DNA from 2 places in the Listeria sp. ILCC792 genome. Region 1 is predicted to be linked to the other one. Evidence: predicted binding sites of a transcription regulator. Region 1 holds the regulator's gene; the other holds the start of a gene.
What was found. Region 1 encodes LexA, which represses DNA repair genes until DNA is damaged. Its sites were predicted from a motif close to CGAACATATGTTCG; they were not measured.

Region 2: the regulator LexA is predicted to act here: its motif matches at 6,622-6,635, upstream of uvrB (excinuclease ABC subunit UvrB).

What each region holds. Positions count from the first base shown of each region.
Region 1 covers NZ_FYBO01000001.1:276,712-284,292, reverse strand. Annotated here, with positions in the region: gene CFS60_RS01390 (ABC transporter ATP-binding protein) at 1-1,430, opposite strand, end outside; gene CFS60_RS01385 (hypothetical protein) at 1,725-2,156, opposite strand; gene CFS60_RS01380 (YneF family protein) at 2,247-2,483, opposite strand; gene tkt (transketolase) at 2,607-4,604, opposite strand; gene CFS60_RS01370 (DUF896 domain-containing protein) at 4,736-4,963, opposite strand; gene yneA (cell division suppressor protein YneA) at 5,095-5,424, opposite strand; gene lexA (transcriptional repressor LexA) at 5,581-6,195, shown strand; gene CFS60_RS01355 (aspartate kinase) at 6,320-7,534, opposite strand; gene uvrC (excinuclease ABC subunit UvrC) at 7,546-7,581, opposite strand, start outside.
Region 2 covers NZ_FYBO01000004.1:75,282-82,862, forward strand. Annotated here, with positions in the region: gene CFS60_RS06355 (PspC domain-containing protein) at 1-182, opposite strand, end outside; gene CFS60_RS06360 (DUF4097 family beta strand repeat-containing protein) at 250-1,500, opposite strand; gene uvrA (excinuclease ABC subunit UvrA) at 1,686-4,553, opposite strand; gene uvrB (excinuclease ABC subunit UvrB) at 4,561-6,534, opposite strand; gene CFS60_RS06375 (CsbA family protein) at 6,718-6,960, opposite strand; gene CFS60_RS06380 (HD domain-containing protein) at 6,989-7,581, opposite strand, start outside.

The DNA of each region.
Region 1 (7,581 bases):
CCACCCGAAAGCGACACACCACGTTCGCCCACAACCGTTTGATACCCATCTGCAAAACCTTCAATATCATCATGCACCGCCACGGTTTTCGCAATCTTCCTCACATCTTCAGGCGCCGCTTCTGGCACCCCAAAGCGAATATTATCTAAAACAGTCGTCGAAAATAAGAACTGGTCTTGCGGCACATAGCCAATTGCTTTCCGAAGCGCATTTGTCTGATAATCTTGGATTTTGACTCCGCCGAACGAAATCGTGCCTGCATAGTCATCGTATTCACGAAGCAAAAGTTTTAAAAGCGTCGTCTTCCCTGAACCTGTTCGCCCAACAATTCCCAGTGTTTCACCTGCATTTATCGTGAAGTCAATATTTTCCAACACTGGCTCTTTTTCATCCGGATAAGAAAATCGGCTGATATGAGTGGCGAGAGCTCCGCTAGGCGTTTCTGCGCGCGCGTCTTCGTGGTCGACAATATCTTCTCTTTCGTTTAAAAGTTTGGTGATGCGGTCATATGAGGCACTTCCGCGTTGAATAATGTTGTACAAAAACCCAAATGCGAGCATTGGCCAAATGAGTAGAAATAAGTAATTGACAAACGCAATGACTTGCCCAATTGTGAGCGAACCTTCAATGACAAATTTCGAACCAAATCCTATTGCGAGCACAAAAGAAATGCTTACAACAATCGAAATCATCGGGTCAAACATGGCATCGACGCGCGCTACGGCAACGTTCTTCTTCACGACAGCACTCGTTTGTTTGGCAAAATCCGCAATATCTTCTTTTTCCTGTCCAAACGTGCGTGTCACTTTAATGCCTGAAATACTCTCCTGTGTCTTATCATTTAGTTTTGAGAAAGCTCTTTGTGCGCCGTGAAAGCGTTCATGTAGTTTTTTCCCTAAAATCGATGACCCAAAAATCATAATCGGCATTGGAATGAGCGCAATGAGCGTCAACCGCCAATCAATACTAATCGCCATCATTAAAATAACCGTGCTACCTGTTAAAAATGAATCGGCAAGTGTCAGCACCCCAATGCCAGCAACTTGTTGAACGGCTGCAATGTCGTTTGTCGCATGCGCCATTAAATCGCCAGTCCGGTACCTCTGAAAGAAAAACGGTGACATCTTCGTCAAATGTTCAAATAACCGTAAACGCAAAGTTCGTTGCAATTTATTATCCGAACCAAAAATCATCAAGCGCCAAACGTAACGTCCGAGATAAGTCAAAACCGCAACAACAATCAAAATCACAATCCATTTTATTAACGTCTCTTTTGTCAAAGTCGAATCCGCTATCGCATCAACAACTTTCCCTATGACAAACGGCGGTATAAGCTGCAAAAGCGCAATGATGAATAAAATCGAAACCCCAAAAGTATACTGCTTTTTTCGTTCTTTAAAAAACCAGCTTAAATCCTTAAAAATCTTCACATGGCAACCCCTCCTTTTCCCTTTTTAGACAACAAAAAATAATGGACATCACTTCTGCCCATTATTACTTAAAAAGTATTATTTGCCGTCTATTTTCCGCGCACAAAGCAAAGCATGCGAGAGGTCAATAAATCCCCTTTATACTTAAAGAATCGGTACGGAGCGACACAAATAATGAAATTTTAAGCAATAATGATTTTCCTACATATTTACGCATCTCGCATACCTCCTTTAAATTTTTTTATGCAACGCTTACATTTTACAATATCTTGAAAAAAATTACAACACCTTTTTTCAAAATTTTTCGTCATATAGCTTTTCCGCCACAACAAATAGCTGTAAATCAAGCGCAAGTCGATGCAGCTCACGAAGTGAACACCCGGATAAATCCTCTGGAATGAAAACGAGATCCATCGCTTGCTGTGCAAGTACCATTCTCCCTTCATCCGCCGCATTTTCCACCACAAACTGCCGCCCCAAAAGAGCAAGCACCTTCGCTTCCGCACCATGTTCCAGCTCCTCATCTAAAAGTAGCCGAATCACACCATTCTTCCTCGCGTCATGCTGAAACCGCGTCGAAAATAGCAACGCATAACCAATTTTCAGCCGATTCCCCGAATTATCCCCTAAAAATGGTGTCACATAGCCCGATAAAGTTTGCTCTACTTCTGATTCCAGCCGGTACAAACTGCGCTCTAAAATTAATGCTGCCTTCGCCTGTTCCATATTCTCTCCTCCTTTTCCCATATAAAAACGCCCTTTTAAACAAAAGGACGATCTTTATATTCTCAAAAAATGAAATTCGCTAACAGAAAATTATTTTTTCTTCTTCCCTGTTTCTTTTTCTGTTTGTTTATTCATCGCGCTCATCATTTGATTGATTTTCTTTTGAGACGGCTTTTGTCCCATTTGCGCCATCATCATTTGGAGCATTTGCTCATTGATAGGCGGGTTGTTTTTCAAATAGCTCATCATGTAGCGTCTTGCGATAAAGAAGCCACCAGCTAGTCCTGCAAGTAAGCATACAAGACCAACAAGAATGTAAATCCACATAGTTTCTTTCTCCTCCTTGAACGAATATACCTTCTTTATTGTACTTGATTTACGCCTCACAAACAACTCTTTTTTACAAAAGAAAAAGACGGACATTCAAATCACGAATATCCGCCTTGAAAATTATAAACTTTCGACTGTTTTTACAATGTTTTCGACTGTAAAACCATAGTTTTCAATAATCGTTTCACCTGGTGCTGAAGCGCCAAATTTGTCAATACCAATGACTTTGCCATCAAGCCCGGTGTATCTCTCCCAACCAAAGCTCGCGCCCATTTCAACGGCTACACGTTTACGTACAGCATTTGGTAAGACACTTTCTTTATAGTCAGCAGATTGTGTTTCAAAAAGGTCAAATGATGGCACTGAAACGACAGAAACATCAACGCCTTTTTTAGCTAGCTCTTCTTGTGCTTGAACAACTAAGTGCACCTCAGATCCGCTTGCAAGTAAAATCGCATCAGGCACATCTTTTTTCGCTTTAGACAGAACGTAAGCGCCTTTGCGTACGCCTTCTTCAGCAATTTCACTCGTATTTGGAAGTACAGGCAACCCTTGGCGTGTTAACACTAACGCATGTGGTTTGTTAGTTGATTCTACGGCTAATTTCCAAGCCACATTCACTTCGTTCCCGTCAGCTGGGCGAAGAATCGATAAACCTGGCATTGCACGTAGCGACGCTAATTGTTCAACGGGTTCATGCGTCGGTCCATCTTCCCCAACAGCAATACTATCATGAGTTAAAACGTAGGTTACTGGTAGATGTTGGATAGCTGCAAGGCGAATGGATGCGCGTAAATAATCCGAAAATACGAAGAATGTTCCGCCGTAAACCTTCAAGCCTTCATGAAGAGCCATACCATTTAAAGCAGCTCCCATCGCAAATTCACGAACACCAAACCAAATATTGCGATCTTGTGGTGTATCCTTTGTAAATTCACCATCTGTTTTAATCGTCGTATTATTTGAACCAGCTAAGTCGGCTGAGCCACCAAATAATTGCGGCAATGTTTCAGCAAGCACATTAATAGCTTCACCGCTTGTCGCCCGACTTGCAAGAGCTTTATCGCCAACTTCATATTTTGGTAATTTATCGGAAAATCCTTCTGGCAATTTGCCATCTAAGCTATACTCCAATTGTTTCGCAAGCTCTGGATATTTTTCTTTGTAAGCAACAAACATATCAGACCATGCTTTTTCAGCTTGTGCTCCGCGGCTCGCGATTGTGCTACCAAAGCGTTCATAAACTTCATTCGGCACATAAAAATCTTCTTCGTAATCCCAGCCATAAGCTGCTTTTGCTGCTTTCACACCGTCAGCGCCTAGAGGAGCGCCGTGAACTTTACTAGTGCCGGCATTAGGAGCACCAAAACCGATTACAGTTTTCACTTCAATCATCGTAGGTTGCGATGTATTTTGTTTCGCTTTTTCAATGGCCGCTAAAATTTCAGCTGTATCATTGCCGTCTTTCACAAGTAAATGTTCCCATCCGTAGCTTTCAAAGCGAGCTTTCACACTTTCAGAGAACGACTTATCTAAATCGCCGTCTAAGGAAATATCATTTGAATCATACAGCACAATAAGACGACCTAGTTGTTGATGACCAGCAAGACTCGCTGCTTCGGCAGAAACACCTTCCATTAAGTCACCATCGCCACATAACGCATATGTATAATGATCTACAACTTTAAACGTATCACGATTGTACATTGCTTCTAAATGACGTTCTGCCATAGCCATTCCAACAGCCATCGCAATGCCTTGACCAAGTGGACCTGTAGTAGCATCAACACCGTCAGTATGGTGGTATTCAGGGTGTCCAGGCGTTTTGCTGTCCCATTGACGGAAGTTTTTCAAATCATCGAGGCTTAATTTGTAACCACTTAAATGAAGCAGACTGTATAAAAGCATAGAACCATGTCCAGCAGATAATACGAAACGGTCACGGTTAAACCAGCGTGAATTTGCTGGATTAGCATTTAAAACTTTAGACCATAATGTATACGCCATAGGTGCTGCACCCATAGGTAAACCTGGATGACCTGAATTTGCTTTTTGAATGGCATCCATTGAAAGTGTGCGAATCGTGTTAATCGCTAATTGATCAGTTTTATCGAACAAATGAAACATCCTCTCTTAATTTAAAATTTTAACTACCTCCATTTTATTCCTAAAACTTAAATTACACAACCAAAAAAGCATAAATGATCAAACTTTTTGTTCGTTTGTTCATTTATGCTCATTTCAGCTATTTATTTTCTTTTTTTGCGCATTTGTTTCACCTTTGAAGGGGTGATATCCTTTCCATTCGGATCTAAGATTGTTGTATTCTCAATGGTTCCTTTCATATGTGTCCGAAATGATTTTAAATATTCTTTCCGCAATTCTTCTTGCTCTATTTTTTCATCAGCTGTTAAGCCTTCTGATTTTTTCTTACGAGAAAGTTCATTAATTCGATTAATTTTAGCTTTTTCCAACATAAATTTCATCCTATTCATCAATGTGTTTCTTTTATTATAGCATAAAATGTAAAACCAGTTCGTTGCGACCGATTGCTGCTGAATATATTTTTAGTTCGTACCCTTTATTTAAAACGTATTACTGTACAAAATTACTCATTTGCTAATTGAATTGTTGAGTCGCGGTTCATCTCATTTTTCTTAATCGGAATAACAATTTCATCTCCCGCTTTTAATGTGCTGTTATTTAAATGATTTTCTTTTTCAACCCACTTAATAAAAGTCATTTTATCCATGTTCGCTTTTTCGGCATGTTCATTCGCAAGAACCCATAATGAATCTCCAGATGCTACGTCAATCGTTGAATATTTATTTTCATTTGTTGCACTCGCATAAAATAGTAATGTTAATCCCATAAGTACAGAAGCAACAACAAAGATAATCGCAATATAGTATTTATCCCAAAATAATTTCAAAGTCATCTTAATCCCCTCCAACGGAATATATGTTCGCTTTTTTTATTATTATAGAACGTTCGTTCGTTTTTGTCAACAAAAAAATCGAACCTTTGTTTGCATATCCAAAAAACATTTGCTATACTATTGGTAACAACTAATTAAAATAACGGGGTGAAAACCATGAAATTATCAAAGCGACAACAAGATATATATGAATTTATAAAATCTGAAGTTAAGGACAAAGGCTATCCGCCCTCTGTTCGTGAAATTGGCGAAGCTGTAGGTTTAGCTTCAAGTTCAACTGTCCATGGCCATCTTGCTCGTTTGGAAACAAAAGGACTTATTAGACGTGACCCGACAAAACCTCGTGCCATTGAAATCTTGTCGATGGAAGATGATGTTCCTACTCCTGCTGTTGTGAATATCCCCTTAATTGGGAAAGTGACGGCTGGAATGCCCATTACTGCGATTGAAAACATTGATGAATACTTCCCGCTGCCTGAGAGCATGGCTGCCGGTGAAAAAGATATTTTTATGTTAGAAATTGATGGTGAAAGCATGATTAATGCCGGCATCTTAGACGGAGACAAAGTTATTGTTCGAAAACAAAGTAATGCAACAAACGGAGAAATTGTAGTTGCAATGACAGACGAAGACGAAGCAACTTGTAAACGTTTCTTTAAAGAAGCGAATCATTTCCGCTTACAACCCGAAAATGACACTATGGAACCCATTATTTTAAACCAAGTATCGATTTTAGGGAAAGTCATTGGTTTATTCCGTGATATTCGTTAATAGACACACCTTTTAACCCGCCTCATTCAGGCGGGTTTTTAAATTGGGAAAGTCTACCGTTTTATAGCAAAAATAAACACACCTTCAATCCATAGATTGAAGGTGTGCGACAAAAAGTCACTTTCTAGTCTTCTAATTCAAAGGTATCATGCAAAACTTGGGCTGCTTCAATCATTTTTCGATCTGGCACGACGGTAGAAACTTTAATCTCTGACGTGCTAATCATTTTGATTGCTACGTCATTTTCAGTGAGCGCCTCAAACATCCGCGCCGCCACACCAGGGTTCGATACCATACCAGAACCAACAATGGAAACTTTGGCTAAATGTTGTTCAGATTCAAGTTTTTCATATTGAATTTCTGCTTTTTTATTTTCAAGAACAGCAAGCGTGTTTAAGAGCGCCGCCGATTTAATTGTGAAGGAAAGATTGCCATGGCCAAGTCCCGTAATGCCTTGAATAATAATGTCCACGTCAATATTATTTTTCGCAAGTTCCGAAAACACTTTTGAGACACGCATATTTTCTTTTTCGCTCCAATGAATCGTCACGCGCGTAATTTGGTCCTCAAACGCGATGCCGCGAACTACTTTTGCACTCTCCACATAAATCTCCTCCTCAATCATCGTCCCATTTTCCACCCCATGGCTTAAACGCACTTCAAGCGGGATTTTAAAATTCTTCGCATATTCCACAGAACGCGGATGTAAAACGCCGGCCCCTAAATTCGCAAGCTCCAACATTTCATCATACGTTAATTGCGCCAGTTTTTTTGCTTTTTTAATAAACCTCGGATCAGTTGTATATACGCCGTCCACATCTGTACATATCGCACATTTTTCGGCTGCAAATTCGGCTGCAAGGGCAACCGCTGTTGTATCGGAGCCGCCGCGACCAAGCGTTGTAATTTCTCCGCTTTGCGTCACGCCTTGGAAGCCCGCAACAATGACAATTTTGCCCGCCTGAAGTGCCGCTGTAATTTTTTCTCTTTCGATGTCTAAAATTCGGGCGTTACTATACACTTCTTCGGTTTCAATACCCGCTTGCCAGCCTGTAAAGGAAACAGCCTCCTGCCCCATTTCTTGAAGCGCGATGGAAAGAAGTGCAATCGTCACTTGTTCGCCTGTTGAAAGCAACATATCCATTTCGCGTTTGCTAGGCGTTTTGGAGATTTCTTCTGCCATTTGCACCAGCTTATCTGTAGATTTTCCCATAGCAGATACGACGACAATAACTTGATGCCCTTTTTCAGATTCACGGATTGCCTGTTCTGCTGTTTTTTGAATTTTAGCAACGGAACTTACCGAAGTTCCACCAAATTTTAAAACGACTAGACCCATTTCGTTCCCCTCTATTCTTCTTTTTCAGCTAATTTTGCATTCACTTC
Region 2 (7,581 bases), on a different contig from region 1:
GGAATCACAAACAGGGCAATGATATAGGCAATAATTGCGATACCCGTTTTCATCGTAAAAACAGCGACAACAATGAAAATCAAACGTAGAATCGTTGCATCAATACCAGTGTATTCAGAAATACCACCAAAAACACCGCCGATTTTACGATCAACACGAGATCTTCTTAGTTTTTTGTCCATACTATGCGCTTCCTTTCAAGAGTCTTCGCCAAGCGAAGACTCTGAGTTCCGTTTTATTTTACACGTTTCACTTAGATTCACGAATTTTGACACTACCTGTTGTAGCTTCCGCCTCAAGTTTAAGTGTATCACCTGCAGCAGGTTTCGTGAAGACCATCGTTTTACTTACAGATTCAGATTTTGAATCCAACACTTTCGCATCTTTCACATCTAATAATAATTTACCGAGGTTCGTATGAAGGCGCCCGTCTAATCCGAGTTCTCTCGGCACAGTAATTTCTAGGTTCCCTGCACCAGTTTTTGCTTTTAAGAATGCCGCTTCTTCATTTTGCAAGTGATAATTGACATTCCCATTTTTGGTCATTAAATTGGTTGAGTAGAAACTACCTTTTACTGAAACATTGCCATTAAAGGTTTTAAGTGAAACATCGCGCACGTTTCCGTTTTGCACGCGTACATTACCGTTAATCGACTCGATTTCTGTCAATGTCGCTTGGATTGTACCGACACTAATGTTCCCATTTGTTGTTTTCGCAAACAAGTCACGGCCAGTTAGTTCATCAATGTGGAAATTACCATTTAAAATTTTCACTGACACATAATCATATTCACGACGTGGCAAGTATACTGTTAAATTCGTTACGATTTGCTTGGATTTAGATTCAAAGCGAAGCGTTTCTTCATCGACACGAAGCGTTGTGCGGTCAAAGAAGATTTTCATTGCTTCTTCTTCTGGGTATTCTTTAAATAGTTTAATCATCGCATGGACGCGAATATCATCATTATCGGACGGTTTAAATTCAATGTTTCCATTTGCCACTTCAAATTCTAAAATCGAAAGTGTTGTATCATGATAAACAAATTCGCGTTCAATTTTTGTTGATGTTAAAAATGGAAACGGCATATCTTTCACTTGATTGAAAGCACTGCTTAGGAATGAACCAATTTTTTCACCAGCTTGCGATAAATCGTTCATCACATTTTTCATTGATTCTTCGCGTTTTTCCTTTTCAATACGAGCACGTTCCTCATCTTTTGCTCTTTGCTCTGGACGTTCTCTACGCGGTTTCTTTGCTTCTCCTCCGCGATACGGATTACCGGCTGTATTCCAGCCTTGCGAGTAGTCATAACCTTGTTCTTCTTCCTCGTTCTCAAAAGCTTCCTCATAAGAAGTTCTGCGCTCAGCTTGACGAATATTTTCAGAGGCTGCTGATTTGCCTTCTTTTTTCGAAATATTTTCAAGTAGCGTTAGCGCTTCTTCCGTTGAGATAACACCTTGTTTCACGAGTTCTAAAATGCGTTTACGTTCGTTTTCCATTCCAGTTCCTCCTAAAAAATATATTGTAAGTAAAGTCATTAAATTCATAGGTCTTTTAACTATATGTTCATTATGAAGGATTCCACGTCATCTGTCATACAACTTAAGAACGATTCTTTCTTTAGACTTTTGGGGAAAAGGAAAAGCCTGATGAGAAGACTCCCTCCCAATCAGGCTTTTAAGTTTTATTTCTGGGCACTTTCAATCCGGTTTTTCGTTCGCTTTTTATCGCGTTCAAGAACCCGTTTCAAATATTTACCCGTATACGATTTTTTCGAACGTGCCACTTTTTCAGGTGTTCCCGTCGCAATAATTTGACCGCCACCATCGCCGCCTTCCGGACCAAGATCAATCAAATAGTCCGCTTGCTTAATGACGTCCAAATTGTGTTCGATAACTAAAACGGTATCGCCATTTTCATCAACTAAGCGCTGTAGCACTTTTAAAAGTCGACTAATATCATCGGCATGCAAACCAGTTGTTGGCTCATCTAAAATATAGAATGATTTACCGTTACTCCGCTTATGGAGCTCAGAGGCAAGTTTAACCCGCTGTGCTTCACCGCCTGATAAAGTCGTGGCTGGTTGCCCAAGACGGATATAGCCTAAGCCAACGTCGACAATCGTCTGCAATTTGCGCGCAATTTTAGGTTGATTTTTAAAGAATGCCAAGCCTTCTTCAACCGTCATCTCTAAAACTTCCGCGATATTTTTCCCTTTGTAGCGAATATCTAACGTTTCGCCGTTGTAGCGCTTCCCGCCGCAAACTTCACACGGCACATAGACATCTGGCAAAAAGTGCATCTCAATTTTGATGATGCCATCACCTTTACAAGCTTCACAACGACCACCTTTTACATTAAAGCTAAAACGACCTTTTTTGTATCCGCGTACTTTCGCCTCATTCGTAGAGGCAAATAAGTCGCGAATGTCATCGAATGCGCCCGTATAAGTCGCCGGATTCGAGCGGGGCGTCCGCCCAATTGGGGACTGGTCAATATCAATAATTTTCTCCAAGTGTTCCGTCCCTTTAATCTCCTTATGCGCGCCCGGTTTCGCATTCGCCCGGTTTAACTTGCGCGACAGCGCTTTTCGTAATACTTCATTTACAAGCGAGCTTTTTCCAGAACCTGAAACGCCCGTCACACATGTGAATGTTCCAAGTGGGATATCCGCACTGACATTTTTCAAATTGTTCGCCTTCGCACCAACAATTTCGATTTTATTGCCATTTCCATCTCGGCGTGAACTTGGTACTGGAATGAATTTTTCTCCCGAAAGATATTGTCCAGTTATTGAATTTTTATCTTTAGCCACCTCTTCTGGTGTACCCGCAGCCACAATTTGTCCACCATGTTCACCGGCGCCTGGACCGATATCAATCAAATAATCCGCAGCCATCATCGTATCTTCATCATGTTCCACGACAATAAGCGTATTTCCAATGTCACGCATGTTTTGCAACGTTTCAACTAGACGGTCATTATCTCGCTGGTGCAAGCCAATGGACGGCTCATCTAAAATGTACAGCACACCCGTCAAGCGGGAACCAATTTGTGTCGCTAGTCGAATTCGTTGTGCCTCCCCGCCCGAAAGCGTTCCAGCCGCCCGACTAAGCGTTAAATAATTTAAACCTACATTATTTAAAAAGCCTAGACGACTCCGTACTTCTTTTAAAATTGGAGCCGCAATTTGACTTTCCTTTTCTGAAAGAGCCAAATCTGAAAAGAATTCCAGGCCTTCCGTCACAGAAAAATGGCTGATTTCGCCTAGATGTTTGCCATCAATTTTCACTGCTCGTGCTTCTTCCTTCAAACGGTAACCATGGCAAGTTGGACACGGTAAGTCCGTCATATATTGCGCCATCTGTTCACGCGTAAAGTCCGAATTTGTTTCCCGGTAACGCCTTTCCACGTTCGGTAAAATCCCTTCAAATGGCATCCATGTTTCTCTTGTCATTCCAAAATCATTTTGGTATTTAAAGAAGAATTCTTGGTCACCCGAACCATTTAAAACGATATTTTGTTCTTCTTTCGATAGCTTTTCAAACGGCTTCTTCATATCAATCCCGAATTCCTTACATGCCGATTCCAGCATTTGCGGATAATACTGCGAACTAATTGGACGCCACGGAACAATTGCTCCGTCCTTTAAAGAAAGCGAAGTATCTGGAATGACCGTTTCAACGTCCACCTCTAGTTTCGTACCTAAACCATCACATGTCGGACACGCGCCAAATGGACTGTTAAAAGAAAACATGCGCGGCTCTAGTTCCCCAACTGTGAAGCCACAATACGGGCAGGCATAATGTTCGCTAAATAGTAATTCTTTTTCGCCCATAACATCAACAACCGCATAGCCGTCCGCTAATCGAAGTGCGGATTCCAGCGAATCGTACAAGCGCGACTGAATGCCTTCTTTAATAACAATTCGGTCAACGATGATTTCAATAGAATGCTTTTTGTTTTTTTCAATTGTAATCTCGTCGTTAATATCATAGATTTCTCCATCAACACGAATGCGCACGTAACCTTGTTTTTTGACTTCTTCAAGCGTTTTTTTATGTGTGCCCTTTTTGCCAGAAACAATGGGTGCCATCACTTGCAGGCGTGTCTTTTCAGGGTATTCTAAAACGCGCTCCACCATCTGCTCAATGGTTTGTGATGTAATTTCGATGCCGTGGTTCGGACAAATTGGGTGCCCAACACGTGCATAAAGCAATCTTAAATAGTCATGAATTTCCGTTACGGTTCCGACTGTGGAACGTGGATTTCGACTTGTCGTTTTTTGGTCGATGGAAATAGCTGGGCTGAGCCCTTCGATTAAATCTACATCTGGCTTATCCATTTGGCCTAAAAACTGGCGTGCATAAGCTGATAACGACTCCACGTAACGACGCTGACCTTCCGCATAGACTGTATCAAAAGCTAGGGAAGATTTCCCCGATCCAGACAGCCCCGTCATGACGACCAGTTTGTCACGCGGGATTTCAACGTCGATATTTTTTAAGTTATGGGCTCTTGCCCCTTGAATGATAATTTTATCTTTATTCAAATTCGTTTCATCCTTCCGCTTTTAATTCGAGTAATGCATCACGAAGTTCCGCTGCACGTTCAAAGTCAAGCGCTTTAGCCGCCGCCTTCATTTCGTGTTCCATATCTTCAATAAGCTGTCCGCGCTCTTGTTTTGTTAGTTTACTTAAATCTGGACGTGCCTCTTCTTCACCTTCTACAGCAGTAGTTGCCGCAATTACGCCGCGAATTTCTTTGCGAATCGTTTTCGGCGTAATGCCGTGTTCTTCATTGTACGCTTCTTGAATATGACGACGACGTTCGGTTTCTTCCATTGAAACGCGCATTGAATCGGTAATTTTATCGGCGTACATAATAACTTTTCCGTGTTCATTACGCGCCGCACGACCCATCGTTTGAATAAGTGAGCGTTCTGATCGCAAGAAGCCTTCTTTATCCGCGTCTAAAATTGCAACAAGGGAAACTTCTGGCAAATCTATTCCTTCACGAAGTAAGTTGATTCCGACTAGGACGTCAAACACGCCAAGGCGTAAATCGCGGATGATTTCAATCCGCTCGAGCGTCTTCACTTCCGAGTGGAGGTATTGCACTTTGATGCCAGCTTCTTTTAGATAGTCCGTTAAATCTTCCGCCATCTTCTTGGTCAGTGTTGTTACGAGTACGCGTTCATCTTTTTCTGTGCGCTCATTAATTTCATCCATTAAATCATCGATTTGCCCTTCAATCGGTCTAATTTCAACAACAGGGTCAAGCAGTCCTGTTGGCCGAATGATTTGCTCGATAACATCTGGATTTTTCTCGAGTTCGTACGGACCCGGAGTTGCAGAAATAAACATAATCTGATTGATGTGTTTCTCGAACTCTTCTAAGCGTAGCGGGCGGTTATCGAGGGCTGATGGCAAACGAAACCCGTGGTCAACAAGCATCTGCTTCCTTGCTTGGTCACCGTTGTACATTCCGCGGATTTGCGGCATGGTTACGTGCGACTCATCGATAACAATTTGGAAGTCATCAGGGAAATAATCAAGTAGCGTATACGGCGTCGAGCCTGCTGGGCGATGTGCCAAATGCCTTGAATAGTTCTCAATTCCTGAGCAATAGCCCATTTCTTCCATCATTTCAATATCATAGTTTGTTCTTTGTTCTAAGCGTTGCGCTTCTAAAAGTTTATTATCCGCACGTAATATTTTTAAACGTTCTTCGAGTTCGATTTTAATGTTTCCAATTGCTTTTTTGAGCGTATCTTGGCGGGTAACGAAGTGAGATGCTGGAAAAATTGAAATGTGTTCCCGCTCACCTGTAATTTCTCCCGTGAGTGCGTCTACTTCGCGGATTCGCTCGATTTCATCACCAAAAAATTCAACGCGAATACAATGCTCGTCACGCGACGCTGGAAAAATTTCAACCACATCGCCGCGAACACGAAAACGTCCGCGCTGAAAATCGATGTCATTGCGGTCATATTGAATGTCCACCAAGCGGCGTAATAAAACATCGCGACTGATTTCCATACCTGGACGTAGCGACACAACTAATTCCCGGTATTCTTCTGGTGCACCTAAACCATAAATACACGATACGCTGGCAATAATAATCACATCGCGTCTCTCGAGTAATGAAGCAGTCGCAGAATGGCGTAATTTATCGATTTCGTCATTAATGCTAGCATCTTTTTCAATATACGTATCACTTTGCGGGACGTAAGCTTCCGGTTGATAATAATCGTAGTAACTAACAAAATATTCCACCGCATTGTTTGGAAAAAATTCCTTAAACTCACTATAAAGTTGTCCAGCTAGCGTTTTATTATGCGCCATAATCAGCGTCGGTTTATTGACTTCTTGAATCACGTTGGACACCGTGAACGTTTTCCCTGTTCCGGTTGCCCCAAGCAAAGTTTGGTGTTTTAGGCCGCTATTTAAGCCAGCAACTAATTGCTCAATTGCGCGCGGTTGATCTCCAGATGGTTGATATTCTGAGACGAGTTCAAATTTATCGGTCAATGTGAGTCCCCCATTCCTGCTTCATTTTTTTCTCCACTTTCAGCTCTTCTATTTTACCATAAAGCACAATTATATCCTAGCAAAAACCGAAAATACGTTCGGTTGTTTTTGTAAAACAGAAAGAACGCAATCATTTTGATTACGTCCTTCTTTTTCTATTTTACCACTTTATCGCATATTTACCTATTTATGTGCTTCCTCTCGGCCGCGAATACGTTTCAACATATTTGTTGCTACCATAAACCCCACTGTCATGGAAAAAGCATCAATTATAATAAGCCACCACGTATCCGTGTAACCAAGTTTGGCGCTAGCAGCAATGAGTCCCACCATTAAAATCAACGCCACAAAACGATTTAACGTGACACGCGCAAAAATAATGACAAGTACGCCCGGGAAGAAAATTGCCGATAAAATTTGGTCCAGCATCGTTCATCTTCCTCTCACCATTTCGCTAGTTTTGTCCATCTTGAAGCGCTTTTGTTGTTATTTCAGCCGTAAGTTCTGGCAAGTCCGTTTTGCGAATGCCTTTTTCACCAAGCATGTCTGGTAAAATTTCACGCAAGAAATATTTCACACTTTCCATATCACGATACTCATAAATTGTTGCGAGTGCTTCACTATAAATTTCAACAAAAATATTTTCTGGGTTGCCTTTACGAATTTCGCCAAATGATTCGTACAACAAGTCAACTTTATCTGAAATGGCTAAAATTTTCCCTTCAAGCGTCATATCTTTACCTTCTTTTAAAAGATGGCGATAAGTCGGCTGAAATTCTTCTGGTATTTCCCGCTCAATAAAATTTTGCGTCATGCTTTCTTCCACTTCAGAGAGCATTTCACGGAGTTCAGCTGTGGCGTATTTGACGGGTGTTTTAATATCGCCAATAAAAAGCTCCGAGTAGTCGTGATTTAATGCGCGCTCATATAGTGAGCGCCAATCCACTTCATTTCCTGCTTGCTCTTCCACATTTCCAAAAAACTGAGCGATTTGTGTCACTTTAAATGAATGTTCTGCCACTGAGTGCTCTTGATATTTAAATTTCC